DNA from 3 places in the Methylophilus sp. 3sh_L genome. Region 3 is predicted to be linked to each of the others. Evidence: predicted binding sites of a transcription regulator. Region 3 holds the regulator's gene; each other region holds the start of a gene.
What was found. The regulator FliA, encoded in region 3, starts transcription of late flagellar genes. The targets are predictions, from matches to a motif close to CTAAAGTTNNCNNAAANNNTGCCGATANNA.

Region 1: a site for FliA is predicted at 6,680-6,709, ahead of ACIDF8_RS11495 (flagellin). Genes of this name have one in related genera too.
Region 2: a site for FliA is predicted at 6,135-6,164, ahead of flgM (flagellar biosynthesis anti-sigma factor FlgM). Genes of this name have one in related genera too.

The regions. Positions count from the first base shown of each region.
Region 1 is NZ_JBKOUF010000006.1:29,674-40,110, forward strand. Features, by position in the region: gene ACIDF8_RS11465 (NAD(P)-binding protein) at 1-836, shown strand, start outside; gene ACIDF8_RS11470 (sugar 3,4-ketoisomerase) at 1,027-1,437, shown strand; gene ACIDF8_RS11475 (2OG-Fe(II) oxygenase) at 1,540-2,385, opposite strand; gene ACIDF8_RS11480 (flagellin) at 2,796-3,596, shown strand; gene ACIDF8_RS11485 (DegT/DnrJ/EryC1/StrS family aminotransferase) at 3,855-4,958, shown strand; gene ACIDF8_RS11490 (flagellin) at 5,193-5,993, shown strand; gene ACIDF8_RS11495 (flagellin) at 6,817-7,617, shown strand; gene ACIDF8_RS11500 (flagellar protein FlaG) at 7,691-8,038, shown strand; gene fliD (flagellar filament capping protein FliD) at 8,069-9,757, shown strand; gene fliS (flagellar export chaperone FliS) at 9,782-10,270, shown strand; gene ACIDF8_RS11515 (flagellar protein FliT) at 10,272-10,437, shown strand, end outside.
Region 2 is NZ_JBKOUF010000006.1:62,677-73,113, reverse strand. Features, by position in the region: gene ACIDF8_RS11690 (NAD-dependent epimerase/dehydratase family protein) at 1-784, shown strand, start outside; gene ACIDF8_RS11685 (sugar transferase) at 747-1,349, shown strand; gene ACIDF8_RS11680 (polysaccharide biosynthesis protein) at 1,367-3,283, shown strand; gene ACIDF8_RS11675 (ATP-binding cassette domain-containing protein) at 3,285-5,192, shown strand; gene ACIDF8_RS11670 (flagella synthesis protein FlgN) at 5,266-5,748, opposite strand; gene flgM (flagellar biosynthesis anti-sigma factor FlgM) at 5,754-6,074, opposite strand; gene flgA (flagellar basal body P-ring formation chaperone FlgA) at 6,236-7,003, opposite strand; gene flgB (flagellar basal body rod protein FlgB) at 7,278-7,700, shown strand; gene flgC (flagellar basal body rod protein FlgC) at 7,720-8,127, shown strand; gene ACIDF8_RS11645 (flagellar hook assembly protein FlgD) at 8,148-8,816, shown strand; gene flgE (flagellar hook protein FlgE) at 8,855-10,093, shown strand; gene flgF (flagellar basal-body rod protein FlgF) at 10,137-10,437, shown strand, end outside.
Region 3 is NZ_JBKOUF010000004.1:181,268-191,704, forward strand. Features, by position in the region: gene ACIDF8_RS10335 (sulfite oxidase heme-binding subunit YedZ) at 1-197, shown strand, start outside; gene ACIDF8_RS10340 (putative bifunctional diguanylate cyclase/phosphodiesterase) at 769-2,778, shown strand; gene ACIDF8_RS10345 (flagellar motor protein MotB) at 2,827-3,756, opposite strand; gene ACIDF8_RS10350 (flagellar motor protein) at 3,756-4,508, opposite strand; gene ACIDF8_RS10355 (RNA polymerase sigma factor FliA) at 4,508-5,242, opposite strand; gene ACIDF8_RS10360 (MinD/ParA family ATP-binding protein) at 5,260-6,051, opposite strand; gene flhF (flagellar biosynthesis protein FlhF) at 6,044-7,387, opposite strand; gene flhA (flagellar biosynthesis protein FlhA) at 7,389-9,476, opposite strand; gene flhB (flagellar biosynthesis protein FlhB) at 9,518-10,437, opposite strand, start outside.

The DNA.
Region 1 (10,437 bases), on a different contig from region 3:
TCTTCTACCCAGAGACATTGCTGGCCAGCTTTCAGGGAAAATCGGTACCCCTGCAACCCACCGTATTCCATTATCCCAAGCAAGGGGCGGTCGGTGGCATTTGCCGTCAAGTCAAACAACAAGTACTAAGTCATCCCAATATCACCTATGTGCAACAAGCGATTCAAACAGTAGAAAAAAATGACGGTGGATGGCAGTTACAGTTAGGCGAGGGGGCCGTGAGTGGTCCTATTGAAGGTGGCCATTTGGTCTGGACCGGTGCGCCAGCCGCTTTGCTCAAGGCACTGGGGAAACAGCCTACCATAGTGCAAGAGATTAAATCGCCGATTGCAGTACTATTTCTGCGCATTAAAAAAGCGGATATCCGTGATGTGTATACGATTTTGCATGTCCTAGATATGGATAAATGTGCTTATCGGATTACAAATCAGACGGCATGTGCTGATCAACAAGACGAAGATATGAATATTGTGGTTGAGTTTAACCAGAATTATTTCAAACAGTTGTACGGTGAGAATGATTCGGACGCATTCATCGTTGAGAAGTTACTGGCAGAATTGGCGGCCATGAACATGATTGCTGCAGGTGCGCAACCAGTGATTGCGGCCATCAAACGTATCCCGGGTGGATTTCTGGTGCCTGATCAGGCGGCACGGGATGCTTGGGAACAAGATCAGCAAACCGTGGCTGCGCTGCATCCTGAGATTGCTTTACTCGCAATGTCGAGCGGCTTTTTTGCCACTTCACTTAACGATCAGGTCATTCAAGGGTTGTACTATGCAGAAACCCGCCTGGACGCAGAAGCTGAAACAGTTGAGGAAACACTGCCTGCTTAAACATCAATCCACGGACTCGCCATAGATCATGGTGTCGTGGCGATCAATTCACTACGCGTTATTTGGTCGTGAGGCGAGCCTGTCACCTTACTGAAGATAAATGCTGCCTTTTCCAGGCTTTATTAGTTGAATTAATTCGTGCATGCCTATCGTATAGTGGGTTGAGTTACGAGATAGAGCAGGTGTGTGTATGCCACTAGAACATTGCAGAATTATTGAGTTGCCTAAAGTCCATGACCCGCATGGCAACCTCACATTTATTGAAAGTAATAATCAGATCCCATTTGCGATTCAGCGCGTCTACCATGTCTATGATGTTCCCGGAGGGGCGGAGCGTGGTGGTCACGCGCACAAGAACTTGCATCAGTTTATTGTCGCCATGTCTGGTAGTTTTGATATCACCCTGGATGATGGCAAGGATAAGAAAAAATTTCATTTAGCCCGTTCTTATTATGGCTTGTATATCTGCCCGATGATTTGGCGTGAAATTGATAACTTCTCATCTGGTTCAGTATTGATGTGCCTGGCTTCAGAAAAATATGATGAAGGGGATTATTTCCGCCGTTATGATGATTTCATGCGCGCACGTTGGGCTGCTTGAGTTGCCACGTTCTGCCAATATCTGAATTCAAAATATTTAACCATTAAAAAAGGCGCATCATTGATTTGATGCGCCTTTGTTTTTATGACGTGGAAAATGTATTTATGAGTGGCTGACGGTGCCAGCGACTGGTAAAGGCTCGGTCGGTTGTTTAGCAGGTTTTTTGTTTTTGCGGTAAACCTCGCTTGAGGTGGATACATTGGCGCGCATACGGATCAGGTCAGCAATTTCTGCACTGTCTTTTTGATGCTCGCGCGGTGCAAACAAGGCTCTGCCACGCGGATCTGCGTCCACCGGTGGCTCGCATAAATAATAGACGGCCAGACTCTTGCGATAAACACCATAAGGCTGGGTCAGTGGACGGCTCATGCCGTGCCAGGAGTTCTGAGTCGTATCAAAAATCACGGCACGGTTAAATTTGGGGCAGACTTCTTTTAGCAGTTCGCCAGGCTGATTTTGCTCTGCATCGTGGCTCCACAAACCCAAATGTCCGCCATGATATGGCTTGAGTTGCTCCGACACATAAATAATGATGTTGATTTTGCGCTGCAAACCTAATTTGGGATGAATGGAGTAATCCAGGTGCGGATTCAAATTGCCGCCAGTGCCGTGAATATGCCAGCCGCCGCCGTGCAAGCCATTGTCAGCATATAACTGGGTGCCGACGATTTCAGATAGTTTGTCTATGACCAGGGCCGAGTTCAGTGTCTGGAACAGCGCATAGGTCAGCGCAGGGAAAGCATTCCAGTCATTCAATGCTTTTTTGTCTTCGATCTCGTTTTGGTAGTGAAACCAGCGCGAAGAGTCATACTCTGGAAATTCGCGTGCAATCTTTTTCACCAATTCAGGATTCAAGAAATGATCGATGACGGCATGGCGGAAAGGTTTTGCATCTTGAAAGTGATGCATTCCTTTAGTCAGATGATTCAAATCCAGAAACGGTTGCATGAAAATCCCCCTTCGCATTAATTGAGCGTGTTCTGTATTTATATCGGACTTAAAAGCAATTTATTAAGGCGAATATGCGTGGATTTGTACGTTAATTTGTATGGATAGAAGCAAACCGTGCCTTCTTGAGGCCGTGTCTTGAGCGGGAACCTTTTGTTTCTTAATCTGTAGACAGGCGTATCTGTAGAAATGGCGGCAAAACCGCTTTCTATTCGCTGAAATCAATTAGCAGGGGCTGCGATAAAGTGATTCTTAACTTGACGCAACGTTCTTACTATAACGGCCAGTGTTGGCTGAACTTGAGTGAGAATGTGCGAAATCAGATTAATTTAAAACGGATTGAAGAGCTTGAGTGTGGCATTAAGACTTAGCATGAAGCTCGATATTTTTGTACATTAAGGAGACTTAACATGGGTGCAGTCATTAATACCAATATTTCATCATTAAATGCCCAGCGCAATTTAAATGCCTCTCAAAGTGGTTTGAATCAATCTATTGAACGCTTGTCTTCAGGTTTACGCGTAAATAGCGCCAAAGACGATGCGGCGGGCCTGGCGATTGCAACGCGGATGGACTCCCAGATCCGTGGTAACGATGTAGCGATCCGCAACTCGAACGATGCAATTTCTTACCTGCAGGTGACAGAAGGTGGCTTGTCTAAAGCCACTGACGCCTTGCAACGGATGCGTGAACTGGCGGTGCAGGCAGCTAACGGTAGCTACGGCTCTGGCGACCGTGCTAACTTGGATACAGAATTCCAGCAGTTGACGCAGGAATTAACCCGCTTGAGTACTTCAACCCAGTTTAACGGTTTGAACGTATTTGGTGGTTCTGGCTACACCTTCCAGATTGGTTCTGGTTCCGCTGATACTTTGCAGGTAAGTTCGGTGACTGCTGCTTCAGTGTCTGGTAGCGTGGCTACTGCATCAGCAGCGACAGCAGCGATTACAGCGATTGATGCGCAATTGGATACAGTGAATACGTCACGTGCGAGCCTGGGTGCTTATCAAAACCGTTTTGAGGCGGTGATCAGCAGCTTGCAAGTCAATATAGAGAACGTGTCGGCAGCGAAATCCCGCATTATGGATGCAGACTTTGCGGCTGAAACTGCGAAGATGACCCGTAACCAGATTCTGCAACAGGCAGGCACTGCGATGCTGGCCCAAGCTAACCAGTTGCCTAACAGTGTCATGTCACTGATTAAAGGGTAAGCCTAACATAGTTTCAGTTTAAGTCATTTTCTAGATAGCTGTGCTTATTAAGATGGCGGGCCTTTGCCAAGACAAAGGCCCGCCATTTGTTATTTAATTCTCTCAATATGCTGTTGTTACACTAGCCTTGAGGATAGGCTGGTAAAACCCGTGTTGTTTTTCTCAATTTAAATTGCCGGATAAGATATATTAAGTGACTGGTGCGTGGTGACACGCCTGCTCTCTCTTTTGGTCTATTCACATTATTGGGTGCCATACATGATTCCTTTCCTTGATCTAAAAGCCGCTTATGATGAATTAGCTTCAGAGATAGAAGCTGCGCTGTTAAGAGCAACGCGCTCAGGCTGGTATATCGGCGGGACGGAAGTGGACGCATTTGAAGCGCAGTTTGCTACCTATACCGGCGCTGCACATTGCGTGGGGGTAGGGAATGGCCTGGATGCACTGACCTTGGCCCTGCGCGCCATGGATGTTGGGGCAGGGGATGAGGTGATTGTGCCCTCTCACACCTATATTGCAACTTGGCTGGCTGTGAGCGCCGTCGGCGCAACCGTCGTGCCGATTGAGCCTAGTGCCGGGCAGTTTAATATAGATGCAGCGGCCATTGAGGCAAAAATCACGCCTAAAACCAAAGTGATTTTGCCCGTCCATTTATATGGCATTCCTGCTGACATGGATGCGATTTGCGCGCTGGCCAAGCAGCATGGCTTATTGGTATTGGAAGATGCTGCACAAGCACATGGCTCCGCTGTCAGGGAGAAGCGTGTTGGTGCGCATGGGGATGCCGTCGCCTGGAGCTTTTACCCTGGTAAAAATTTAGGGGCTTTGGGGGATGGTGGTGCGGTCACCACACAGCACGACTCTCTGGCGCAGCGCATACGCGCACTGGGCAATTATGGTTCTGCGGTGAAATATTACAATCTGGAACCTGGCGTCAACAGCCGTCTCGACCCTTTGCAAGCTGCTGTGCTATCGGTCAAGCTTTCGAGGCTTGATGAATGGAATACGCGCAGACAAGTGTTAGCGCAGCGATATTTAGAGGGCTTGCAAGGGTTGCCTTTACAACTGCCAAATTCTCCGGCTTGGGCAAAAAGCATCTGGCATTTGTTTGTCATTACCACCCCGCAACGCGATGCCTTGCAAGCGTGGTTGCAGGCAAACAAGGTTCAAACCCTGATTCATTATCCTGTCCCCCCGCATTTGCAACAAGCTTACCAAGCGCTTGGCTGGAAGGAAGGGGATTTTCCCCATGCCGAGCAGTATGCAAACCAGGCCTTGAGTTTGCCCATCGGGCCTCAACTCTCCTTGGAGGCCGTTGACCGCGTGATTAGCTTGGTGCGCGCATTCTTCCAAGCGCATTAGGACGCGCCTCTATTTTCAGTCATTTAAAGTTTTTCCCGCAAGGGTCGTAAATGGTTTCAAGTGCATGATTGACCGTACCGAAATTTTAAACAGCAGGATTAAAGAAATTTCAGGTGAGGTCGATAAAAGTAACAACAACGCTGAATAGCAAACATGTGGTAACAAGTGTATCAACGTTGATCTGACATGCCGATTTGACACTAATTGGATATATGACTCTAAAGGAGATTTAACATGGCTTCTGTAATTAATACTAACGTTGTATCACTGAATGCACAGCGTAACCTGAATGCTTCGCAAACAGGCTTGAATCAATCCATTCAGCGTTTGTCCTCTGGCTTGCGTATCAACAGCGCCAAGGATGACGCAGCGGGGATGGCGATTGCGACCCGTATGGATTCACAAATCCGTGGCAGTGATGTTGCGATTCGTAACTCAAACGATGCGATTTCTTACCTGCAAGTGACAGAAGGTGGTTTGTCCAAAGCGACAGACGCCCTGCAACGTATGCGTGAACTAGCTGTACAGGCAGCCAACGGCAGCTACGGTTCTGGTGACCGTGCCAACCTGAACACAGAATTTACGCAGCTGACTTCAGAACTCAGCCGCTTGAGTACCTCCACCCAGTTTAACGGTTTAAACGTATTTGGTGGTTCTGGCTACACCTTCCAGATTGGTTCTGGCTCTGCAGACACCTTGCAGGTGAGTGCAGTGACTGCGGCTTCTGTGAGTGGCAGTGTTTCCACCGTGTCTGACGCGACAGCAGCGATTACAGCGATTGATGCGCAACTGGATGCGGTGAACACATCCCGTGCTAGCCTGGGTGCTTACCAAAACCGTTTTGAAGCCGTTGTGAGCAGCCTGCAAGTGAACGTGGAAAACATTTCTGCAGCGAAATCCCGGATTACGGATGCAGACTTTGCGTCAGAAACTGCGAAGATGACTCGTAACCAGATTCTGCAACAAGCAGGCACAGCAATGCTGGCCCAAGCCAACCAGTTGCCTAACAGTGTAATGAGCTTGTTGAGAGGTTAATTCTGAGCGCTTAATTCTCAAGACACTAGAATCAATGGCGGGCACTTGTGCAAACAAGTGCCCGTTTTTTACTAACACGACGACAGTTTCCGCCTAGCCATCCTTCCAAGTGGCAGTTTTCGTCTTAGCTATAAGCATTAATGCCTGCCTACAAGTCATTTTTATGGCGTGTTTGCATATGGTACCGATCATCAACAAGCAGCAGTTGCTTCTTCTTTTTTTGACTCCCCTTTACTTCTCTACCAGAAGGCCGCCTGCGGTTTTCTTAAGGTCTGAAAATCAATCGCCAAATTTCTATGCGCTATTGTCTGTTTTAGCGGTGCTTCACACGATAGCTACACATTGTCTTTCAGGATAAGCAGGTAAAAACGCTGTTGTTTTACCAAATTATGCTGGCTTGACTACGGTAAAGTAGGCATGTTGGTGTACCGCTAAACGAATGGAATACCGTGAAACTGGCAGTATTGTATGGATCGCTATGAGATCAGAGTGAGATAAAAGAGATTGCTTGCGTATTGGGAATAAACCAGGACGTGTGGACACTGAGACTAGGCTGGGACTGGCGTAGTGGTGATTTCGCACGGCTTGAATTTGCTATTAATAGATTGAGATTAAAGTTTTTCCGGAAGGAGTCGTAAATAGTTTCAAGTGCATGATTGATCGTACCGAAATTTTAAACAGCAGGATTAAAGAAATTTCAGGTGAGGTCGATAAAAGTAATAACAACGCTGAATAGCAAACATGTGGTAACAAGTGTATCAACGTTGATGTGACATGCCGATTTGACACTAATTTGGATATACGACTCTAAAGGAGATTTAACATGGCTTCTGTAATTAATACCAACATTGCATCACTGAATGCACAGCGTAACCTGAATGCTTCGCAAACAGGCTTGAATCAATCCATTCAGCGTTTGTCCTCTGGCTTGCGTATCAACAGCGCCAAGGATGACGCAGCGGGGATGGCGATTGCGACCCGTATGGATTCACAAATCCGTGGCAGTGATGTTGCGATTCGTAACTCAAACGATGCGATTTCTTACCTGCAAGTGACAGAAGGTGGTTTGTCCAAAGCGACAGACGCCCTGCAACGTATGCGTGAACTAGCTGTACAGGCAGCCAACGGCAGCTACGGTTCTGGTGACCGTGCCAACCTGAACACAGAATTTACGCAGCTGACTTCAGAACTCAGCCGCTTGAGTACCTCCACCCAGTTTAACGGTTTAAACGTATTTGGTGGTTCTGGCTACACCTTCCAGATTGGTTCTGGCTCTGCAGACACCTTGCAGGTGAGTGCAGTGACTGCGGCTTCTGTGAGTGGCAGTGTTTCCACCGTGTCTGACGCGACAGCAGCGATTACAGCGATTGATGCGCAACTGGATGCGGTGAACACATCCCGTGCTAGCCTGGGTGCTTACCAAAACCGTTTTGAAGCCGTTGTGAGCAGCCTGCAAGTGAACGTGGAAAACATTTCTGCAGCGAAATCCCGGATTACGGATGCAGACTTTGCGTCAGAAACTGCGAAGATGACTCGTAACCAGATTCTGCAACAAGCAGGCACAGCAATGCTGGCCCAAGCCAACCAGTTGCCTAACAGTGTAATGAGCTTGTTGAGAGGTTAATTCTCAAGACACTTGAATCATATCCACAGGGGCCTTCCTCTGTGGATTTTAGGCTAAGCAGAGGAGCAGCATCATGACTCAATCTATGGATGGTGTTGGCGGTAACCGCACATTAACGAGTGTGCCCGCAGTAAATAGCTTGAAACTGGTGAAATATGCAGAAGCCAGTGGCGAGCAAAAACCTACCGAAGCGCTGGATAAGGCGACTTTGACAGGCGCAGTACAAAAACTGAATGACTATGTGGCGCCTGCGCTGCAAACCATACAGTTTTCGATTGATGATGACACAGACCGTATTGTCGTGAAAGTGGTCGACACCGAGACACAGAAGGTGCTCAGGCAAATCCCTAATGAGGAAGTGCTGGCCATTAGCAAGACGTTGGACAAATTAAGAGGGCTAGTCATTCGTCAAACGGTGTGATGAATTGTGATTGTATTTGGAGACTAGATTATGACATCGATTGTAAGCTCAACAGGATCATCAGGGTTACCTATTGACTCACTTGTCAATGCCATGATGACGTCTGCCCAGCAGCCGATTACGCAGATCAAGACGCAAGTCTCTACTTACAATACCAAATTGTCTGCTTATGGCACCTTAAAAAGTGGGCTCAGTACCTTCCAAACGGCCCTCGATGGTTTGTCTAACCCAGGTAAGTTCAATGCGCAATCCGTGACGCTGACTGATTCAAACAGTATTAGCGCCACTGCAGATGGTAGCGCTACCAATGGCAACCACAGCATTTCGGTGAGCCAGTTGGCCACTTCGCAACGCATTACCACTTCAGCCTACAGCGATGCCAGTACCACGTTTGGGACTGGGAGCCTTAAGATTTCCTTTGGTACCTATACCCCAGCCAACGGTAGTACGGCAGCTTCTTTTACTGCGAATAGCAGCAAAAATGCCATCACAGTGAATATCGACAGCAGCAACAATACCCTGTCCGGCATTCGTGATGCGATTAACGCACAAAATGCTTCTGTGACGGCTTCTATTGTCAATGATGGCACGGGTAACCGCCTGGTGATCACCTCAATGGACACGGGTGCAGCCAATAGCCTCAAGATTGATGTCACCGATAACGATGGCAATAATACCGACGGTAGTGGCTTATCCACCTTTGCTTATGACCCGACCGCTTCAAGCGGAAGTGGCAAAAATTTAAGTGAGCTTCAGGCTGCACAAAACGCGTTGTTAACGGTTGATGGTTTAAATATCAGCAAGGCGAGCAACAGCATTACCGATGTGATTCAAGGGGTAACCTTGAACCTGAAGGCTGTCACCAGTACGGCGAATTCGATGACGATTGCGACCGACAATAGCGCGATCAAGAGTTCTGTACAGGGATTTGTCGATGCCTACAACAAACTGAATACCAGTCTGCGTAACCTGACAAAGTTCGTCGATGGTGGATCTGATGCCAATGGTCCTTTGTTGGGCGATTCTGTTGCGCGTGATGTGACGGTCAAACTCGGATTAATGATGTCCCGTATTTCACCTACCGCCAGCACCTACCGTACCTTGAGTGACATTGGGGTCACCGTGGGCGATGGCGGCGTGATGACGCTGGACGATACCAAGTTTCAGAAAGCAATGGCGAATAGCCCTTCCGATGTTGCGAAAATCTTTTCCCCTTCGGCAAGCAGTACCGATCCATTGGTCAGCTTTGTCAGCAGTGGCGATAAAACAGTCTCTGGCACCTATGCCGTCAATATCTCACAAGCGGGGAGCAGCTCTCAGGATGTGGCTGGTACCCTGAATGGCGTGAATGCGATTGGCAGTGGTAATACCCTGACCGGCGCGTTTGGTGAGAATAGTGCCGGTTTAAAACTCAGTATTTTGGGCGCTGCGACTGGAGACCGTGGCACGGTGACTTTCAACCGCGGCTTAATCGGCGAGTTTAGTAGCATGCTTGATAGCTGGCTGGACTCCGATGCTGCGTTGGCCACCAGGACAGACGGTTTGCAGTCGTCTATTAAATCATTGAACAAAAAAGCCGATGACTTAAGTGCCAAGCTACCTAGCCTTGAAGCAAGTTATCGTGCCCAGTACGCAAAATTAGATGCATTACTCAGCAGTATGCAAAACCAGAGCAGTGCATTGACACAACAATTAAGTGCAATCAGTAAAAATAGCTAATCGCGGAATATTATCAGGAGAATTATGATGTTTGGATCGAAACAATCTGGCATTAATGCCTACGCCAAAGTAGGTTTGGAAACAGGTGTCGTAGATGCCAGTCCGCTCAAGCTGACGATCATGCTGTATGAGGGCGCTGTGACCGCCTGTATCCGGGCACAACAAGCCATTCAGAAGCAAGACATTACGCAAAAAGGCGAATATATTTCCAAAGCGATCTCCATCATTGAAAGTGGTTTACGCACCAGCTTGAACAAACGCGCAGGGGGTGAGGTTGCCCTCAATCTCGACCAGTTGTACGAATATATGATCCGTACCCTCATGCAAGCCAGCTTGCGTCAGGATAGCGCCAAGGTGAATGAAGTGCAGCAGTTGCTGATGGAGTTGAAGGGGGCTTGGGAAACCCTGGAAAAATCGGGGATGAGCCGCCTTGCACAGCAGAATGCACTGGAAAACTCAGCGATTGCAGAAAAAGCACAGGCTTATCAACATCTGGCCATGGCCGGGGCCTGATATGTCCAAGGCGCTGATTAATACTTATGAGTCTGCTGCCAAAATCATGGAGCAGATGCTGTTGGCCGCGCAACAGAATGCCTGGGAAAAAGTCACTGAGCTTGAGCAGTCTTATATGCTGAAGATTGAAGTGATCAAAACGCTGGAGCAAAACCTGCGTTTGCAAG
Region 2 (10,437 bases), on a different contig from region 3:
TAATCTAGCAGAATTACCTTTTGATTATTACGAGTGCCTAATTCATCTTGCAGGACGTGCACACGTCATGCAAGAAACCACAGACGATATTTACTTAGCTTATAAAGCAGTGAATGTAGACTACACACTTAAGGTGGCTGAGTTAGCGAGATCATTGGGAATAAAACGTCTTATTTTCTTGAGTTCTATTAAAGTGAATGGTGAGGTTACAAACGTACCATTCAACGAGTCTGATACACCGGCACCGTTGGACGCATATGGTCAAACTAAATTAGAAGCTGAGTTATTATTAAAAGTTTTTTGTACCGAGCATGAAATAGAGTTGGTAATTATTAGAGCACCTTTGATTTATGGGCCAGGAGTCAAAGCTAACTTTAAATCATTGATTCAACTCTGTAGGAAACCAGTTCCGCTACCGTTTGGATCTTTACGCAACAAGCGTAGCCTTGTGAGTTTAGATAATTTGAATAATTTTATTGAGTTATGTTGCATCCATCCAGTAGCAGCTAATCAGACCTTCCTAATTTCTGATGATCAAGATATTTCAACTAAACAACTTGTCAATACGATAAGAGCAGCATTAGGACAAAATTCATGGCAACTTCCGATACCAGCATCCCTTTTATCTATTTTTTTTAATCTCTTAGGTAAACATTACCTGAATGAACGTTTGTTAAGTAACTTGCAGCTGGATATAAGCAAAGCAAAACGACTTCTTAATTGGAGGCCAGTTATAAACTTCGAAGATGGCATTAAACAAACTGTGGCAAATTATGTGGATTAAGAGAGTTTTAGATATCGTACTGACTTTGATCGCAACAGTCTGCTTAAGTCCATTTTTATTCATCACTTATTTATTAGTGAAACTAAGCTCCAAAGGCCCCGCGTTATACTGGAGTAAGCGAGTCGGTCAGCAAAACAAGCTTTTTAGCATGCCAAAATTCCGGTCTATGTGTGTTGGAACTCCTCAAATTGCCACTCATTTGATGAATCAGCAAGCGGATCCCAATGCATTCTTAACACCGGTAGGAAGTTTTATCAGAAAAACCAGCCTGGACGAGTTACCGCAATTATGGAGCGTGCTGAAAGGGGATATGTCTGTTGTTGGTCCGCGCCCTGCGCTTTTCAATCAAGACGATTTAATCGCATTACGCACTGAAAAGAACGTTCATACACTTAAACCAGGCATCACTGGGTGGGCGCAAGTAAATGGACGGGATGAAATTCCCATTCCACAAAAAGTGGCGCTGGACGAATACTATCTAAAGCATCAATCAATTTGGTTGGATATTAAGATTATCTGCATGACAGTGATCAAGGTCATCCGGCGTGATAACATCACACATTAATTGATTATTTGATTGCTATGCTCAGGCTACCGGCACGCGTTTTGTCTTTTTTTGCGTTTACTCATGATGTGGTCGTTGTGATCGCGGCATGGGTATTTGCGTTCTCATTACGCTTTAACTTCCAGATACCGTCCAATTTTGTACAGTATATCTGGCAGACATTGCCTGTGATTTTTGCCATTCATGCGATCTGTTTTTATAGCTTTGGGCTGTATAAAGGACTTTGGCGGTTTGCCAGTCTGCCCGATTTAAAACGGATTATGCGCGCGGTCGGCTTTGCTGCATTACTGAGTGCGGCTTATGCCCTGTTGGTGCACCCTGGCATCATCATCCCCCGCTCTGTGTTGATCATGAATCCTATGTTACTCATTTTAGCAATGGGTGGCAGCCGTTTTTTATATCGGGCCTGGAAAGAGCGGCGCTTATTTAATGCGGTCGCGCTGCAAGGTAAGCCGGTAATTGTGATCGGGGTTGAGGATGCTTCTTTTAACCTGATCAAAGAGCTCAGTAAAAATCCGGAATGGCGTGTAGTGGCGATGATAGATCCTGCGAACAAGCTGATTGGCCGGGAAATTATGCATACCAAGGTCGAGGGGTGCTTGGAGGATATTCCGGCGATTGCTGCACGTTACAGCTGCCAGCACTGCATGATTGCAATGCCAAGTAGCCGGCACCAGAAGCGTAGATTGGCCGTAGAAGCCGCGCGAAAAGTGCCTGCAATGGAAGTATTAACCCTGCCCGCCATGTCTGACCTGATTAGTGGCCGGGTGAGCCTTTCTCAAATTCGCAAAATTGATGTGGAAGACTTGCTGGGCCGCGATGTGGTGCAACTGGACACCCATGGCTTGAGCTTGATGTTGGCAAACAAAGTGGTGTTGGTCTCTGGCGCAGCGGGCTCGATTGGTTCTGAGCTGTGCAGGCAAATTCTGAGCTTTCACCCGGCGCAGTTAATTTGTCTTGATATCTCGGAGTATGCGCTGTATACCTTACAGCAGGAATTTAGTCAGTCAGTCACAAACACCGAGTTAGTCTATCTGGTCGCGGATGTCAAAAATCAAAGCAGGATGCAACGCATCTTGCAAACTCATCAACCCGAGGTTGTGTTACATGCCGGGGCTTACAAACATGTGCCTATGATGGAGCATTTTAATGTGGTGGAGGCCTTGCAGAACAATGCCTATGGCACCTACCAGATTGCAGCAGCCTGTCAGGCGGCCAACGTGCCTACCTTTGTGCTGGTCTCAACCGATAAAGCAGTGAATCCAACCAATGTCATGGGCGCCAGCAAACGTCTGGCCGAGCTGATTTGTCAGGGCTTGCAAAACAAGCAAAGTCATACCCGCTTTATTACGGTGCGCTTTGGCAATGTGCTGGGGAGTAGTGGAAGTGTGATCCCCAAGTTTCGCGAGCAAATCGCCCATGGCGGCCCAGTCACGATTACCCATCCCGAGATCACCCGCTACTTTATGTCTATTCCTGAAGCAGCACAATTGGTTTTGCAGGCCGCGATTATGGGCAATGGCGGTGAAGTATTTGTGCTGGACATGGGTACGCCGGTCAAGATCGTTGATCTGGCACGCGATATGATTAAACTCTCTGGTTTGCAGGAACAAGAGATACGCATTGAGTTTACCGGCTTGCGTCCTGGTGAAAAGCTTTATGAAGAATTGCTGGCAGATGATGAAAACACCTTGCCGACCAGCCATGAAAAATTGCGGATTGCCCAAGCCCGCAGCGCGGATATTATTTGGCTAACACAATTACTGGAATGGCTTGCTGCTGTCCCACATTTATCAGAAGCTCAAATCAAGCAAGATTTGCAGCGTTGGGTTGAAGAATATCAACCTGATACCCGTCCTGCGCCTTCTGCTTCGCACAGCGCCTCATTGTCAACGTTAGAAAAACTGCCCTCCCCTTCGCAACAGATACACTGATATGCCCTTAATCACACTCAAACAGGCCAGCCTGGCCTTTGGTCATGTGCCATTGCTGGACCAAGTCAATTTTCAGCTGGATAACAAGGAGTGTGTCGGCATTATTGGCCGCAATGGCACCGGAAAATCCAGCATGCTGAAAGTGGTGGCCGGCTTGACCAAGCTGGATGATGGCGAACTTTGGCGCGACCCAGGGAGCAAGATTGCCTATGTGCCGCAAGAGCCAGCCCTGGATGACAGCCATGATGTGTTTACCGCCGTTGCACAGGGGTTGGGTGCAGTCGTGACTCAACTTAAGGAGTATCACGAACTGTCAGTGCAGTTGTCACACGCGCAAGAGACGCAAGCCCTGCTTGATCGCATGCAAGTATTGCAACACAAGCTGGAGGCTGAAAACGGCTGGGCGCTACAATCCCGCATTGAGTCTGTATTATCCAAGCTTGGGCTAGAAGCCGAAACACCGATTGCAACACTCTCTGGCGGTTGGCGTAAACGCGTCGCATTGGCTCAGGCATTGGTGCAAGCGCCCGATGTCTTATTGCTGGATGAACCGACTAACCACCTGGACCTCGAGGCCATCGTCTGGCTGGAAGAGTTGCTGCTGGGCTTTCAAGGCAGTGTGATGTTGATTACGCACGACCGCCGCTTTCTTGACCGTCTATCTACGCGCATTGTCGAACTCGACCGCGGAAACTTAACTGAATTTACAGGCAACTATAGCCAGTATCAGATCAAGAAAGCAGAGTTGCTGACCGTAGAAGCGCAGCACCAGGCCAAATTCGACAAGTTTTTAGCGCAAGAAGAAGTTTGGATCCGCAAAGGCATAGAAGCCCGGCGTACCCGCAATGAAGGCCGCGTCAGAAGACTGGAACAATTGCGGCTTGACCGTGCAGCACGGCGTGACCGTCAAGGTCAGGTGCATTTGCAACTGGATGCGGGCGAGCGCTCTGGCAAATTGATTGCCGAACTGCAAGATGTACACATGGCGTTTGGCGAAAAAGTGCTGATCAATCGCTTTAGTACCCGCATCATGCGTGGCGACCGCATAGGCCTGCTTGGTCCGAATGGAGTGGGTAAATCTACGCTGCTCAAGCTCATCCTGGGTGAGTTAGCGCCTAGCGCGGGCACGGTACAACTGGGCACCAATATCCAAGTAGCCTACTTTGACCAGATGCGTGAACAACTCAATCCGGAAGCGACCTTGATGGACACCATCAGCCCAGGCTCCGAGTATGTACAAATCGGAGAGACACGCACGCATGTCATTGGTTATCTCGAAGATTTTCTGTTTGCCCCTCAACGTGCACGCTCCCCGGTGAAATCTTTGTCTGGCGGTGAACGTAATCGTTTATTGCTGGCCCGTCTGTTTGCCCGCCCAGCCAATGTCCTGGTGCTCGATGAACCGACCAATGACCTGGATATTGATACGCTGGAACTGCTGGAAAACCTGCTGCAGGATTATGCTGGCACCCTCTTTTTGGTCAGTCACGACCGGGCGTTTTTGGAAAATACAGTCACCCAGGTAATCGCGTTTGAAGGCCAAGGAAAATTAACTGAATTTAGTGGCGGCTATGATGACTGGCTACGTTTTAGCCAGCAACGTGAGGCTGCAAGCAAACCAGTTGAAAAACCGTTAGCGGCTGCTAGCCAACCCACCAGTGCAACGACGGGAGGGAACTCACCCGCCCGTAAAAAATTGAGTTTTAAGGAACAACGTGAACTTGAAGCGTTGCCGACAGAAATCGAACAGTTGGAGCAGGAACAAACGGCAATCCAGGCACAATTTGCACAAGGGGATATTTACAAGCAAGCGCCGGAACAGGTAAAACTACTGCAGGAAAGACTGGATGCAATCGAGGCGTTGATTCTGGAAAAGCTGGAGCGCTGGGAGTGGCTGGAAAACCAATAAGCTCAACTATTCAGATTGTTGAGTCAGTCAAATGCATCGTGCGTGCAGGCATGTGTTCTAGCGTCTGGAGACGCTAGACGGCAAAGCTAGTGCGTGAGCTATGTCCAGCATGGGTTTGACCATTCTTGCCATAAAATTGCATGGCATTAGGCGACTTGCCCTGAATAGCGTCTAACTTTTCCTGATTACGTTGAAAATGCTTGGTGATGAGAATACCGTTAACGCGGTTAAGCTCTTTGGCCTGAGCCAGTTTTTTTTGAAACTCTGCCCATGCTGCATCCATGACATTACCGTAACGCAACTCCAGCCATTTGGCCATGCCTTTTTCATTGGCTTCGAAGCCAGCGGCGGATAAGGCAGCGTAGCGCTGCTTTGCTGCTTCACCCAAGGCTTGCAGCAGCGATACCCGTTTATCAATAATCTGTTCGATGGTGTTTAGGTCTGCTTTCACCAAAGCTTTTTGTTCATTCTGCAAATCATCAATCAATGCTTCAACCAGATTGGCATCCGCTTCAAAACTAATCTGAGGGATCGCGTTACGATTTGCAGTATTCATACCTATCAACCTTTTTTCGAATGGATTAAGTCCTTAACGGTTTGTAATAAGCCGTCAGCCACTTTGCCCGTGTCTACCGTAAAGTCTCCACGCGCAATTGCACTTTTAATTTCATCCACTTTGCTGGTATCAAACACCTCTGTCGAGGCGATGCCAGCTTCAATGGACTGCATCTGCACCGAAGCCGCGGACAACGTTACATTGTCTTTGCTGGCAGGTGTTGCCGATGCGGTGGTCTTTTCGGCACTTTTGCTACTGGTGCCTTTATCTAATACTGGTTTATCTACACCAATCCCAAGTTTCTTAATCGAGTCTGAAATGTTCATGCTATCCCTCTGCCTTGATATATGAGTTTGTCGGGTGACTAAACCCTCATTGATTAACAGTTCTATCGGCATAGTTTAAGCGAACTTTAGTTCTTAATATAGTTTTTATCTCAAGATTCTGATCGAGAAGCGTTTTTTCATGTTTAGAGTAGCCAGTCTCACTAATATCTAACGTCTACTTTTCCACTAGACAATGCAACGCCTTTAATCACCTGACCGCTGCTGACTTTCACATCCACTACCTGGCCAGCATTGGCTGTTTGTAATGCAGTTCCGTCAGCGCTCACCACAAATCCCTCACCACGGCTGTTTAACTGTACGGTCTGACCCTGCATAATCACAGGTCTCGATTTGAGCAACTCAGGCCGTAACACTGTTCCAAGTGGCATGTTCAACGCAGCTTGCTTACCTTCAAGCATCGCCACGTCAGTGATAATTCCCGCTGGCAGTTTGCTGAGATCCCCGGATTGCAACACCACGTCATTCGGGCTCAGTAATGCACCCTGGCTAACGGGGACGGCAGTGACAGCATATTCCGCCCATACTTGTACATCTGCTTGCACGTAGAGCGTCCACAATTTGCTCTCTGCTTGCAGACAACGCACCCCTATGTGGGTTTTACCCCACAAGCGCGAGCCCGGCACAGTAAAGCCTTCCATCATGTCACAAGCAGCAATCCGCACGCGACTATCCAATGGCTGGATATCAACATTGACTTTGCCCGGATAACCTTGCGTCTGGCTTTGCACATATTGCACAGCTGTTTGATAGACGCGGCTGTGCATGTCTGCGGACACAGGTTCAGTTGCACGCTGGTTAGCAATCGTCGCAGCGGTAGCCGTGCGGTCAGCTGCCAGCAAGGCATGGTTGAAGAACCCTGTCAGGGTGATCAACATGGCACACAAAAATGTAAGCAGACGAGGTTTCATGAGCACTCATTCTACGCACAACGTCCAGTACTAAATGCTCAAATAAAGGGGATTTACCGCATCTAATTCAGAAATTGTTCATAAATGTGCGGCGTACACTAGGCATAGCTAGTAAAAGTGACTCAACCAACAAGATGTAACGAGTTATCAGGATTAACGGCAGTCTCTTGCAAAGCTTTAGGATTTTTTTGAATAAAGATGTTTGGGGCCAAGCGATAACTACCGCCAACCCAAGATTAAAGCCAGAGATTAAGGCAAGTGAAAGGAATCAACGATGATCAACAAATTAGACGCCGCACTGAATTTTCATCAGACGGCATTGCGTGTGCGCAATGAACGTCAAGAGCTGTTGGCATCAAACATCGCTAATGCGGATACACCGCAATACAAGGCGCGCGATATCGACTTTAAGTCTGCCATGCAAGCGGCCTTGCAACCCAGCAGTAGCGCAGGGACAGAAACACGCGGACTGCAAAAAACCGACTCAGGACATATGCAAGGCCAACCGAATCAAGGCTATGCAGGCCCTGGCGACCCATTGTTCCGTTCTGTGACGCAAGCTTCTGTAGACGGTAATACGGTGGATATGGATGCTGAGCGTAATGCTTATGTTGATAACGGCATCCGTTACGAAGCAAGCTTAACCATGATCACGGGCCAGATCAAAAAAATGCTGACAGCAATCAATGGCCAGTAATTGAGTAAGGAGTACTGACATGTCTTTATTTAATGTATTCAAGATTTCCGGCTCTGCCATGAGCGCACAATCCATGCGTCTGAATACCGTAGCCAGCAACCTGGCTAACGCGGACAGTGTGGTTAGTTCTGATGGCAAACCCTACCAGGCCAAACAGGTCGTGTTCAAGGCCGTACAAGATGCAGCCAACCAGAACGCCAGTACCGTCGCGGTTGACAGCGTGATTGAAGACAACCGCCCGGGCAAAATGGTCTACGACCCTAAACACCCGATGGCAAATAACGAAGGCTATATCACCATGCCAAACGTCAACGTGACGGAAGAGATGGTGAATATGATCTCCGCCTCCAGAGCTTACCAAAACAACGTGGAAACCATGAATGCGGCCAAGACCATGTTGCTTAAAACACTCAATATTGGTCAATAACCTGCAGAAAGGAATTTCGTATGACCACGGTGAATACTAACAATCAAGTACCCCAGGACTTATTGAATACGGTGAACAATCGCCAGACAGCCTCAAATACAGATGATGCGCAAGACCGTTTTATGAAGCTGCTGGTGACACAAATGAAAAACCAGGACCCGCTAAACCCCATGGATAACGCGCAAGTCACCAGTCAGATGGCGCAACTGAATACGGTCACCGGGATTAACAAACTGAATGATTCCATGACCAGTCTGATCAACAATGTGCAAATGGGCCAGTCTTACCAGGCCACCAGCATGATAGGCCGCAACATCTTGTCTGCAGGCAACAGCATGGAACTCGGGGAAAAAGGCGCATTATTTGGTGTGAATATCCCCAATGGAGCCGACAGCATGACCGTGACCATTAAAAACGGCGCCGGTGCCGTAGTACAAACACTCACCCTCGGCAAACAAGCCACTGGCATCAATGCCTTGTCCTGGGATGGAAAAGATGCCAGCGGCCAGCCTGCCCCTACTGGCACCTATACGTTTGAAACAACCGCCACACTGGGCGATGCGAAAACAACCAGCACCCCACTCAGTCTGGCCCAGGTGCAAAGTGTTTCCCAAATGAATGGCACATCCAAGCTGAACTTAAGTACCGGCAAAGACGTCGCGCTGGCTGATGTGCTTGAAGTATTCTAAAGCCCCACAGAATGTAATCTTACGCAAGGAGAAATAGCATGAGTTTTCAACAAGGTCTTAGCGGTTTAAATGCCACCTCGCAACAACTGTCGGTAATTGGTAACAACGTTGCCAACGCCAACACTGTGGGCTTTAAGCAATCCACCTCCAAGTTTTCGGATGTGTATGCCGCCTCATTGAATGGTGGCGGTGCGACGCAAATCGGGATTGGTACCAAGCTGGCCAAGGTGGCTCAAGAATTCACGCAGGGCAATATCACCAATACCAACAATACACTGGATGTTGCCATTAACGGTAACGGCTTTTTCATTATGAGCCAGAACGGCGTCGTGACCTACACACGTAATGGCCAGTTTGAGATGGATAAAGATGGGTATATTGTCAACAGTGAAGGCAAGCGCCTCAGAGGCAACAGCGCTGACAACTTGGAAGGCTCTTCACCAGTGGATATTCAAATTAACACCAGCGACCTGCCGCCAAAAACATCGACCCAGGTCACCGGCAAGCTCAACCTGAACTCAGACAGCGATGTCATTGATCAAACAGTCAAGCCATTTAACCCTTCGGATGCCAGCACTTATACCAACTCGACTTCGATCACGGTCTATGATGCCTTAGGCAATAGCCATACAGTGCAGAATTACTTTGTTAAAACAGCTGCCAATACCTGGACAACATACACCACTGCTGACGGCAGTGTGGTTCCGCCCAAAGCCAATGCTGCAGACCCATATACTGCAACGGGCACGATTAAATTTACCACCTCAGGCGCTTATGACACGACCAACTCTAGTGCCCTGAATGTGAGCTTTACGCCTGCAAGCGGTGCCGGTGCTGTCAACCTGAAACTGGATTACACCGCCAGTACACAATACGGCTCTGGTTTTAGTGTCAACAAGTTAGCCCAGGACGGTTATACCTCAGGCCGGATTGCTAACTTCAGCATTGGTAGCGACGGCATTATTGTGGGCCGTTACAGCAATGGTCAATCGCAAGCCCTGGGCCGCGTGGTGTTAGCCAACTTTGTCAACCCGAATGGCTTGCGCTCACTGGGTGGCAACCAATGGCAATCCTCCTATGATTCAGGCGAAGCCTTGATTGGCGCGCCTGGTAGCAGCACCCTGGGGGTATTGCAATCCTCCGCGGTGGAAGACTCTAACGTCGACCTAACTGCCGAATTGGTCAACATGATTATGGCGCAGCGCGTCTACCAGGCCAACTCACAAACCATCAAAACGCAAGACCAAGTGCTGCAAACCCTGGTGAACATGCGTTAATTGAGTGTTGATGGCTGAATATTGACTGAATGAAGGAGTCGCTATGGACCGTCTGATTTACACCGCCATGACTGGCGCTAAACATATCCTGGAACAGCAGGCGACCACTGCGCACAACCTAGCCAACGCAAGTACCACCGGGTTTAAAGCGCAGATTGACAGCTTCAGGGCGGTCCCGATTCTGGGCGATGGCCTACCCACCCGTGCCTTTGTGGTGGATGCTACTGTAGGCACCAATTATGCCGCAGGCAGCATTCAGCAAACCGGACGCGACCTCGATGTCGCCGTGCAAGGCGAAGGCTGGATCGCGGTACAGCGCGCCGATGGCTCAGAAGGTTATACAC
Region 3 (10,437 bases):
CGGCCATCCGTACCCTCAAACAACGCTGGAAAATGCTGCATAAACTGGCGTATTTGATTGCCATACTGGCCTTGCTGCATTTCTGGTGGCTGGTTAAAAAAGATCTGACCGAACCCATGATTTACAGTGGAGTGTTTGGCTTGCTCATGCTGTTGCGATTGCCTGCATTTACTACACGAAAACGCAAACTCAATTAACCCTGCTAGCACGCTTAACGCAATCACTTAGTTATTTTCTTGAAAGCCGGACGTGTGCCTCCTTACCGCCTCTAAAAGAGTGCGGCATACCATTTAATCATCGCGGGAGTACTAACTGTTAAGCATTGAAGCTGACAGCTGTTAAGGTATCCGTGCTTGACATTGAACCGCTTTTTGGACACATTATTATAAATATAACGCGTTGCTACATCAGACAGGTGGCGCTATTCTAAAAATTATTCGGGGGTGTGTCATCTGTTTGCCTGCGTTGTAAGCGCGGGATTCATCCGGGTGTGCACTGCGGTTGTGAAAGTTTGCGATGTCTTCTGTAATATTGGTGCCAAGTGTCTCAATGTTGGCCAACCCTGCACTTTGTGCGTGTCTTGAGCAGTGGTCTGCTCTCATTAGCCCCGACCAGTTTTACCTGGCAGTTGAAACTAACGCGGCGGGGGAATGTATTTCAATTCTTTCCCCAGACAATGCAATACCTGCATTGCGGGCAGACAATCGCCTAACGCATACCATTTGGTCAGCATTGCCCAATAGAGCGCATGGACCTCTCCGGGCGCTGTTGACTTCAGCTTCCAAAGATACACCGCAGCAACTGATCCATATCGCCAGCGGTGAGTCGCCCGTGCAATGGCTAGAGTGCCGGGTAGACTCTTTTACTAATTTGACTGGCGAACAGCGCTGCCTGTTACTCGTTCATGATGTCAGCCAGCAGCACCAATCAGCATTTGCTTACCAGCAGGAACAGCAACGCGCACTTGATTATGACCGCTTCAAATTCGCGCTGCTGGAACTGATCCTCAAAGCCCAAGATACAGAGCAGATACTCGTCTGGATTACCCGCGAGATTGAGGCCCTGCATGCGGATACTTATTGTGCCATCGTCCTGACCCATGACTTAGGTCAACGCGTGCAAACGGTTATCGCCCCCAGTTTACCCCCGGCTTTGTTGCAAACATTACGACAGTTAAAGCTTGAAGCCGGGAATGGCTCGCTGGCGACAGCGATTGCCACCAGGCAACGCGTCATCGTCGACAATGTGATGACACATCCTTACTGGGAACATCACCGGGCGGCAGCGCTGGATGCCAGCGTCGCGTCAGGCTGGGCAGAACCTATTCTCAATGCCAGCGGTGAAGTGTTAGGAGGCATTGCCTTGTATGCACGCCAGGTCAAACTGCCGTCTGCCGCAGAGCAATCCATGCTCGGCCAAGTCGCCCGCTTAGTCAGTATTGTGGTTGACCGGCACTTGTCCCAGCAATCTATACAAACGTTGGCGTATGTAGAGACCGTCACCGGTTTGCCTAACCGTAAGAAAATGTATGAAGTGTTGCAGGCGATGCGCAGCCAGCCCAGTGCAGGTGAGTATATTGGCCTAATTTATATTGATCTCGACTATTTCAAGTGGATTAACGAGGCGCATGGGCATAGTGTAGGCAACGCAGTACTAAGTCAGGTGGCAGAGCGCTTGCAAAAAATAGCCCAACCGCATTTTATTGCCTGTATGGGAGGGGATGAGTTTTTGATTTTGCTTTCCGGACTGGCGACTCAAAAAGACAAAGCCGCGCAGCAGGTGTGGGCCTTGCAGCGCAAATTAGCTAAAACACTGCAGCGGCCATTTATCGTTGCAGGGCAAAAGTTGCCAGTGACCGCCAGCATGGGCTTATGCACCTTTAGCGGGTTAGACATGGAAGATACGGACCATGTGAAAGCCGCGGATATTGCCCTGCATAAAGCCAAACAGTCTGGCCGTAACCATGCGTGTATGTATGAGCCTGGCATGCAAACTGAAATAGCAGCACAAGCCAGGCTGGAAGCCGAGTTGCGTGAAGCAATTGCCCAGCAGCAATTGGAAGCTTATTACCAGGTGCAGGTTGATCATACTGGTCGACCGTTCGGCGCCGAGGTTTTACTGCGCTGGCAGCATCCAAGCAGGGGGCTGATTTCACCCATAGAATTCATTGCCGTCGCCGAAAGTAGCGGGCTGATTGTTGAGATCGGGCAGTGGGTGCTGGATCAAGCCTGTGCGCAAATTTCGCTTTGGCAGCGCTCACAAAAAACGCGTGAGCTCAGCTTATCGGTCAATATCAGTGCGCGCCAGTTCCGCCAGGCCAATTTTACTAACATGGTCAAAGCTTGTTTGCAGCGGCATCAAATCAACCCTAACGCACTTCGGCTGGAGCTGACGGAAAGCTTGCTGCTAGAGAATGTCGATGATGCCGTCCGTATCATGACCGAACTGAGTCAATTGGGGATTCAATTTTCACTGGATGACTTTGGTACCGGCTATTCTTCCTTGCAATACCTCAAAAAATTACCGTTATACCAACTCAAAATTGACCGTTCGTTTGTCAGTGATATTGTCACCGACAGTCATGACCGCACCATAGTGCGTACTATTATCGCGATGGCGCAGAGTATGTATCTGGGCGTGATTGCCGAAGGGGTGGAAACGCCTGAACAACTAGAGCTATTGTTTAACAATGGCTGTCGTCGCTATCAGGGCTACCTGTTTGGCAAGCCTATGCCTATCACTGCCTTTAATGCATGGCTGCAAGAGGCTTTAGTTTAATCATAGTATTTTTGCTAAAGCAGCTTAGGCGCTAGTGCCTTACAGCGTTTAGGGCTGACGTGTGGTTTTTTCAATAATCGCAGCCGGCAAGGTGACAGGCGTCACCGATAGGTCTGGGGTGGCTGGTGCTTCGGCGGGCGAAATTTCCTGACGGTTTGCCAGATTGCTGGTGAGTTGCTCGCTGCTTTCTGCACTCAGGATACGTAAGGTGATGCGGCTATTGAGCGACTGGGCCAGACTATTGTCACTGCTGGACACTGGCCGCGTTTCTGCTAGGCCCAATGCGGATAGCCGTTTGGCTGCAATGCCGTCACTCACCAGGGTGGCCGCGACGCGGGCGGCCTGGGTTGCCGTCAGCGCCCAGCGTTTACTCTCTGCCTCTGGTGTGCCGCTGAATAGATGTTTGTCGCTATGCCCCTCAATCTGGATAGTACGGTATTCATTTTTTAATTGGGCGCTAATAATATGCAGCACCTGGCTGGCTTGTGGGGTCAAGACGGCCTGATTGTTCTGGAACAGCAGGCTATTAGAGATATCCATTTCAACCCCCAGATCTGACAGGTAAACCGTCACCTGTTTTTGCTCTATCCAGTTTGCCAAGGTATTAGAGAGCTGTTGACCCATGGCACGGATTTTTTCCAGATCCCGCTGTTTTTTTTCCTGATACAAATAGCTGAGCGGCAAAGGCTTCATCACCGCGCCTGGGTTTTGTCCTTTTTGAGGCTGGATGCCAGAGGGTTGTAATCCGGGTGCTGGCAAGCCAGGCGTGCTATTTTGTGGCTGGCCGGTGCCCCCCATTTCCCCTTGAAACGCTGAGACCACTGAGCTGGAGAGCGCTCGGTATTTATTCAGGTTAATGGTGGAGGTGGCATACATGACGACAAAAAACGCAAACAGCAGGGTGATAAAGTCTGCGTAAGAGATCAGCCAGCGTTCATGGCTCTCGTCATCCTCCTCATGCTTGTGGCGTCTGTACATCACGATTGCCTCAAGTGCAGGTAAGACTCCAGCCGTTCACTGACCAGTTTGGGATTGTCTCCGCGTGCAATTGAGACCCAGGCATTGAGCAACATTTCACGCCTGGACATCTCATGCTGGACATGGCCTTTGAGTTTGTTAGAGATGGGCAGGAATACCAGGTTAGCTAAGGCCACGCCATAAATGGTGGCGACAAATGCCACTGCGATGCCACTACCGATTTTACTCGGATCAGACAGATTTTCCATGACATGAATCAGGCCCAGCACCGCGCCCAAAATACCTACGGTAGGTGCATAGCCACCAGCGGCTGACCAGATTTTGGCCGCTTCGCGCTCTTGCTGTTCATAGTAGTACATATCAATGGCACAGACTTCGCGAATACGGTCAGGGGGCGTGCCATCGACCAGCAATTGCAAGCCTTTGCGCACAAACGGATCCTGTTCGCGTTTGATGTGGCTTTCCAGTGACAACACACTCTCTTTACGCGCCTGCTGGCTCCATTGATTGATTTTGGTAGCGAGCTTTTTGCGGTCATCCTGTGGATGCACAAATACCAGCTTGAGCATGCGCAAGCCTTTGATAAACAGTTTGAGCTCGGTTTGCAGCAAGACTGCGCCTATGGTGCCTAACATGACTACCACAAACGCGGCAGGTTGCATGAGGGAGTTAAGATGTCCTCCTTCAATGACTTGGCCGAGGACCAGGCCGCCGATCGCAATCAGCAGTCCGGCCAGGCTACCCCAGTCCATCAGGAAACCCCGGTCCAGGCTTTTTGACGCATGGAGGCGCGCAAGCGTGCTACGGCCTGGCTGTGAAGCTGGCAAACCCGTGATTCAGACACATTCATGATCGCGCCAATTTCTTTCAGGTTCAGCTCTTGCTCGTAATACAAACCCATCAGGATTTTTTCGCGCTCAGGCAAATTATCAATAGACTCAATCAGTGCCTCGCGGAAATCACTTTCGAGCAGGGATTTGACCGGGTCGCTGCTGTCATCGTCGACATAACGGTCTAGGAAATGCTCACTGCCATCATCATCCTGAAAGTCTTCGTAATAAATGAGCTGGTGACCTTGGCAGTCGCTCAAAATATCATAGTAATCTTCCAGGCTAAAATTCATGTGCTTGGCGATTTCGGATTCAGTTGGCGGACGGCCCAGCTTTTGTTCCAGCTGCTGCACAGCCAACTCAATATCACGCATGTTTTTACGGATGCCGCGAGGCAGCCAGTCTGCGCCACGTAGCTCATCCAGCATGGCGCCACGCACGCGTTGCGAGGCATAAGTTTCAAACTGTGCCCCATGCGTATCTTCGTAGCGCTGTATTGCATCCATCAGGCCGATCATGCCCGCTTGCACCAAATCGTCCAGCTCCACACATGAGGGGAGTTTGGCTTTCATTTGATACGCCATTTTTTTGACCAGGCCGCTATGCTGTTTTAGCATCTGGTCGGTATTTTGAGTCGTGCCTTTAGCGGTATACATGTTCTTCCTCTTTGACTTTAGGCAACAGCCATGGATGGCATGGAAATCCGTTGTTGTTCAAGACGATGGGCGACGGTTTTAAACGCGAGGGTGCTGGAAAGCTGTTTACTGGCTTCTGTCGCTGGGCGGGCGCTACTGTTCGCATTTACCACGCCTGTTTGCGCAGGCATGGCCCCAATAAAGTCCAGTGAGAGCCCTAAAAACTGTTTGCACACCTGGTTTAAGCGCATAAAGTATTGCTTGCCTTGATCCTGGTTAGCATCTGTCACGACCACGCCCAACGGGATCTGGCCGTGTCGCTGGCTAATATGCTTGATGGTGGCATAGGCAGACTTGATGGCGTCGTCGCTTCTATCCATTTGTATGATCAACTCATGCTCGGCAATGACCGGCAGCATCAGGCTATAGTCTTGACTATCCAGTTGGGCTTCAATCATCACGGTGTCGTAATCGTACGCAAGTTGCTCCACTATACCGTTAAGTTGCACTTTTAAATCTTGAGATAAAGGCGAGGTTAACAGGTCATTTTCACCCAAGCAGGTGAGGTCGTAGCCTTGCGGATGTTTGAAAATGCCACGCTTAATGGCCTGGCGTTGCACGGCAATGCCTTGCAAGGAATGCGTCATGGCAGCTTGGCGGTGCGAATGTACGAGGAGAAAACGCTGCTCTGGCGTCAGCATACTGGCTGCCAGCTGGCGCACCCACTGGCTCGCAGGTTGCCCGTTCGCCCCGATCACACTAATGATGCGGGCAGAGGTTTTGGCCATGATACGGCGCAAGCCATCCGCCTGGTCACGGTAATTAAACATGTGGCTGCTCCTGGCTGGCGGTTTGCATCATGCTGGAGATCACCAAGGGCAATTCTTCATCAAGGTATTGATAAGGCAGGCTGGCCTGATGCGGAGTCAACACGCGCTCGACCAAGGCTTGCTTATCTGCCAGCTCGATATCCTCTGGCACGCGTTGGCCACTGGTGGTGTAAAACAAGCGCATGCGTTCACGGATCAATACGTCCAGCACATTGCCAATCGCTGCCGCTTCATCCAGTTTGGTGACGATACAGCCCGCGATATCATGTTTTTTATAGCTACGCATCACGTCGGTCAGCGTGTCACCGGTAGAAGTGGCATTCAGGCACAACAGTTTCTGGATCGGGCTATCCGCACGGCTTAGCATCGACAATTGCTCAGTCACTGCCTGGTCACGCTGACTGACGCCTACCGTATCCACCAGGATCATATGCTTGTTTTTGAGTTCATTGAGGGCGATTTTGAGGTCTTCCTCATCTTTCACGGCATGTACCATGACCCCCAAAATCTTGCCGTAAATACGTAATTGTTCGTAACCACCAATGCGGTAGCTGTCGGTGGTGATCAGGCCTAAGTTCTGGGTCCCATGCTTCATCACATAACGGGCAGCCAATTTGGCGGTGGTGGTGGTTTTGCCGACGCCAGTTGGGCCGACCAAGGCGTAAATGCCACCACGGTCCAGCAACGCATCCTCATCGTCAAGCGTGTGCAGGTTGCGGCTAATCACTTCTTTGGCCCACATCGGTGCCTTGTTCACATCGATATGGTTAGGCATTTTTTCAGCAATCTGGCGGGAGAGAGAAGCGCTGAAGTTAGCTGCGAGCAAAGTGCCCAGCACTTTAGATTTGGCCGGACTATGTTGCAAATGATGTTGCCAGGTCATAGCACTCATCTGTGTTTCAAAGTGGCTGCGCATCTGGCGCATTTCCACCATCATGCCTTGCATTTTCTCTTCCAGGGTTTGTGTTGCCAGCTGATAGGCCTGTTCCTGTTGTTCGCTATGTTGCTTGAGCATGTCCATGATGGCGGACTCATTAACATTGGCCTCTTCAGGGATTGGCGCGGCTGGCTGCTGAACGACACGGGGTGCCGGTGCGGGCGGGCGGGGTTGTTCTTTGGCACTGACAAAATCCAGCAGGCTGCGGGCTTGTTCCGTGCCTGGTTCACCTGACGCCTGGCTGGGTTTGGCATCAATGTCAGATTCCAGCATGGCCATGATTTCAGTGCCGCCGTTGACACTACGATTCGCAACAATAATGGCATCTTCTCCCAAGGCCTGCTTGACCTGGGCCAGGGCTTCACGTGCATTTTTGCCAAAAAATCTTCTGATGTTCATATTACTGCGCTCCGATTAAACTGGTGACACGAATCGATTTGTTGTCTGGCAACTCATCGTGGGATAACACTCTGAGGTGCGGGACGGTTCTTCTTAAAAATCTGGATAATGCTTGACGGAGAGGGCCGGCGACCAACAGGACTGGCGTCAAGCCCATCTGTTCTTGCTGTCTGGCGGCCATTTCGGTCTCTTGCGACAGTCTTTCGGCAATGCCCGGCTCAATCACGCCTTGGCTGGACTGGTTATTTTGCATGGCCTGCAACAACAGTTTTTCCAATTGACCATCCAGGGTCATGGCGGTGATTTCGTTGCTGTAGGGGAACAGGTCTTGCACAATGGCGCGGCCCAGCTTGATGCGGACCATGGCGGTCAGATCATTTGGGTCCTGGCTATATTGCGCATGATCAGCCAATGTTTCCAGAATGCTGCGCATGTCACGGATATGCACGCCTTCGTTGAGCAGGTTCTGCAAAACCTTTTGCAAGGTGGAGAGGCTGATCATTTTGGGCACAATTTCTTCAATCAGTTTGCTGGACTCTTTACTCATGTGATCCAGCAATTGCTGTACTTCCTGGCGGCCAAGCAATTCACCCGCATTGAGTGAAATAATGTGGTTCAAATGCGTGGCAATCACGGTGCCAGGGTCAACCACGGTATAGCCCAGGCTTTGTGCATACTCTTTCTGCTCTGGGTCTATCCATACAGCAGGTAAACCAAAAGCCGGATCAGTGGTGCGGGTGCCATCAAGTTCACCCGTCACCGCACCTGGATCAATCGCCAGCATTTGGTGATAGTTAGATTCACCGGTGGCCATTTCCACGCCTTTCATGGTGATGCGGTAAGCGTTTGGTTTCAAGGTCAGGTTGTCACGGATGTGTACAGTCGGCGCCAGAAAGCCGATTTCCTGGGCAAATTTCTTGCGGATCCCCTTGATACGTTTAAGCAATTCACCGCCTTGGCCTTTATCGACCAGCGGAATCAAACGGTAGCCCACTTCGAGGCCGATGGTATCTACAGGCAGCACATCATTCCAGGTGGCTTCTTCCGCTTCACTGGCGGGGGCCAGTTTATCGTCTGGCTGTGGTTCAATGACGGCCTGCTGTTTGGCTTTTTCCTGTTTTTGTTTAACTGAATAGGCCATGCCACCCAGCAAACCGCCCAAGCCCAAAAAGGCCAGGTGAGGCATGCCTGGAATCAGGCCGATCCCGCCAATAATGCCGGCGGTGATGGTCAGCACGCGTGGATTTTCAAACAGTTGGGTAATCAGCTGGCCACCGATATCTTCATTGTTGGCCACGCGTGAAACCACCACACCGGCGGCGATGGAAATCACCAGCGAAGGAATTTGTGCGACCAGGCCGTCACCAATCGCCAGCAGGGTGTAGTTTTTCACCGCATCGCCAAAGCTCAGGTCATGTTGCACCATGCCGACAATCAACCCGCCGACAATGTTGATGATAATGATCAGGATACCGGCGATGGCATCACCACGTACATACTTACTGGCACCGTCCATCGCACCATAAAACTCAGACTCCTGGCCCACTTCTTTACGGCGGCGGCGGGCTTCATCTTCACCAATCAAGCCCGCGTTCAAATCTGCATCAATTGCCATTTGCTTACCGGGCATCGCGTCCAAGGTAAACCGTGCGCCCACTTCGGCAATCCGGCCCGCACCTTTGGTGATCACGGTAAAGTTAATGATGGTGAGGATCACGAACACCACAATCCCGACCGCATAGTTGCCCCCAATCAGGAAGTGGCCAAAGGCTTCAATCACTTTACCTGCGGCATCTGGACCAGCGTGGCCCTCAGTCAGCACGATACGAGTGGAGGCGACGTTAAGTGACAAGCGCAACATGGTCGTCATCAGCAACACGGTAGGGAAGGCGATGAAGTCCAGTGGTTTGGTGGTTTGCAGGCCGATCATCAATACCAGGATAGACAGGGCAATATTAAAGGTGAAAAACACATCCAGCATGATTGCTGGCAGTGGCAAGATCATCATTGCCAATAGCAAAACAATAATGAGTGGCGCGGCGATTGCGCGGCCGTCCATTTTTCCCATTAATTGTTGCCAGTTATTCATCTCGATGACTCCTCAAACTGCTTGTTTAATCACTTACTTAGTTATTCAATGTCTGTTGCTGTGGCAGGCGCTGCCACCAATGCATGTGGATCCAGCGCGTCAGGCACTGGCACATCCTTGGGGACCACAGGGCGGATGCCGCCATGTTGCTTGAATACGCGCAGTTGAAACACATAAGCCAGAATCTGTGCCACAGCCGCATATAATGTTTGTGGAATTTCCCGCTCCAGCTCGGCATGGGCATACAAAGCCCGCGCCAGTTTTGGAGATTCCAGTGTCATCACCTGGTGTTCCGCTGCAATTTCCTTGATTTTCTGCGCAAGCACATCCACGCCTTTAGCCACTACTACAGGGGCGGCATTTTCACCTTCCTTATAACTGATGGCCACGGCATAGTGGGTCGGGTTAGTCACGACCACATCTGCCTTAGGCACATTGCTCATCATTCTTCTGCGGGCCATTTCACGTTGCTGCTGACGGATGCGGCCTTTAATTTCAGGGCTACCTTCAGACTCTTTGGACTCATCCTTGAGCTCCTGTTTGGTCATCTTGTGTTTTTGCGCATATTGATAGAGCTGATAGGGCACATCAATCACTGCAATCAGTACCAACGCTGAGGCCAGCGTCAGAAAGCCGGTGACCATAAAGTCGCTGACCGTGCTGATACCACTTTCCAGCGGCATATTGGACAACCCCAGCATCGGCTGTAAGTCTTTTTTGACCAGGCTATAGCCAACCGACCCAACCAGCGCTGTTTTGGCAATTGATTTCACCAACTCGACCAGCGAGTTTTTGGAAAACAGGTTAGTGATCCCCTTCATGGGGTTGAGCTTGCCAAAGTTAGGGACCAGTGATTTTTGTGACATGACCCACCCACCCACCAAAATAGGGGAGGCGATGGCAACCGCGACCACAATTACGGCCAGAGGCAAAAATGCCCACATTGCCTGCTCTACCACTT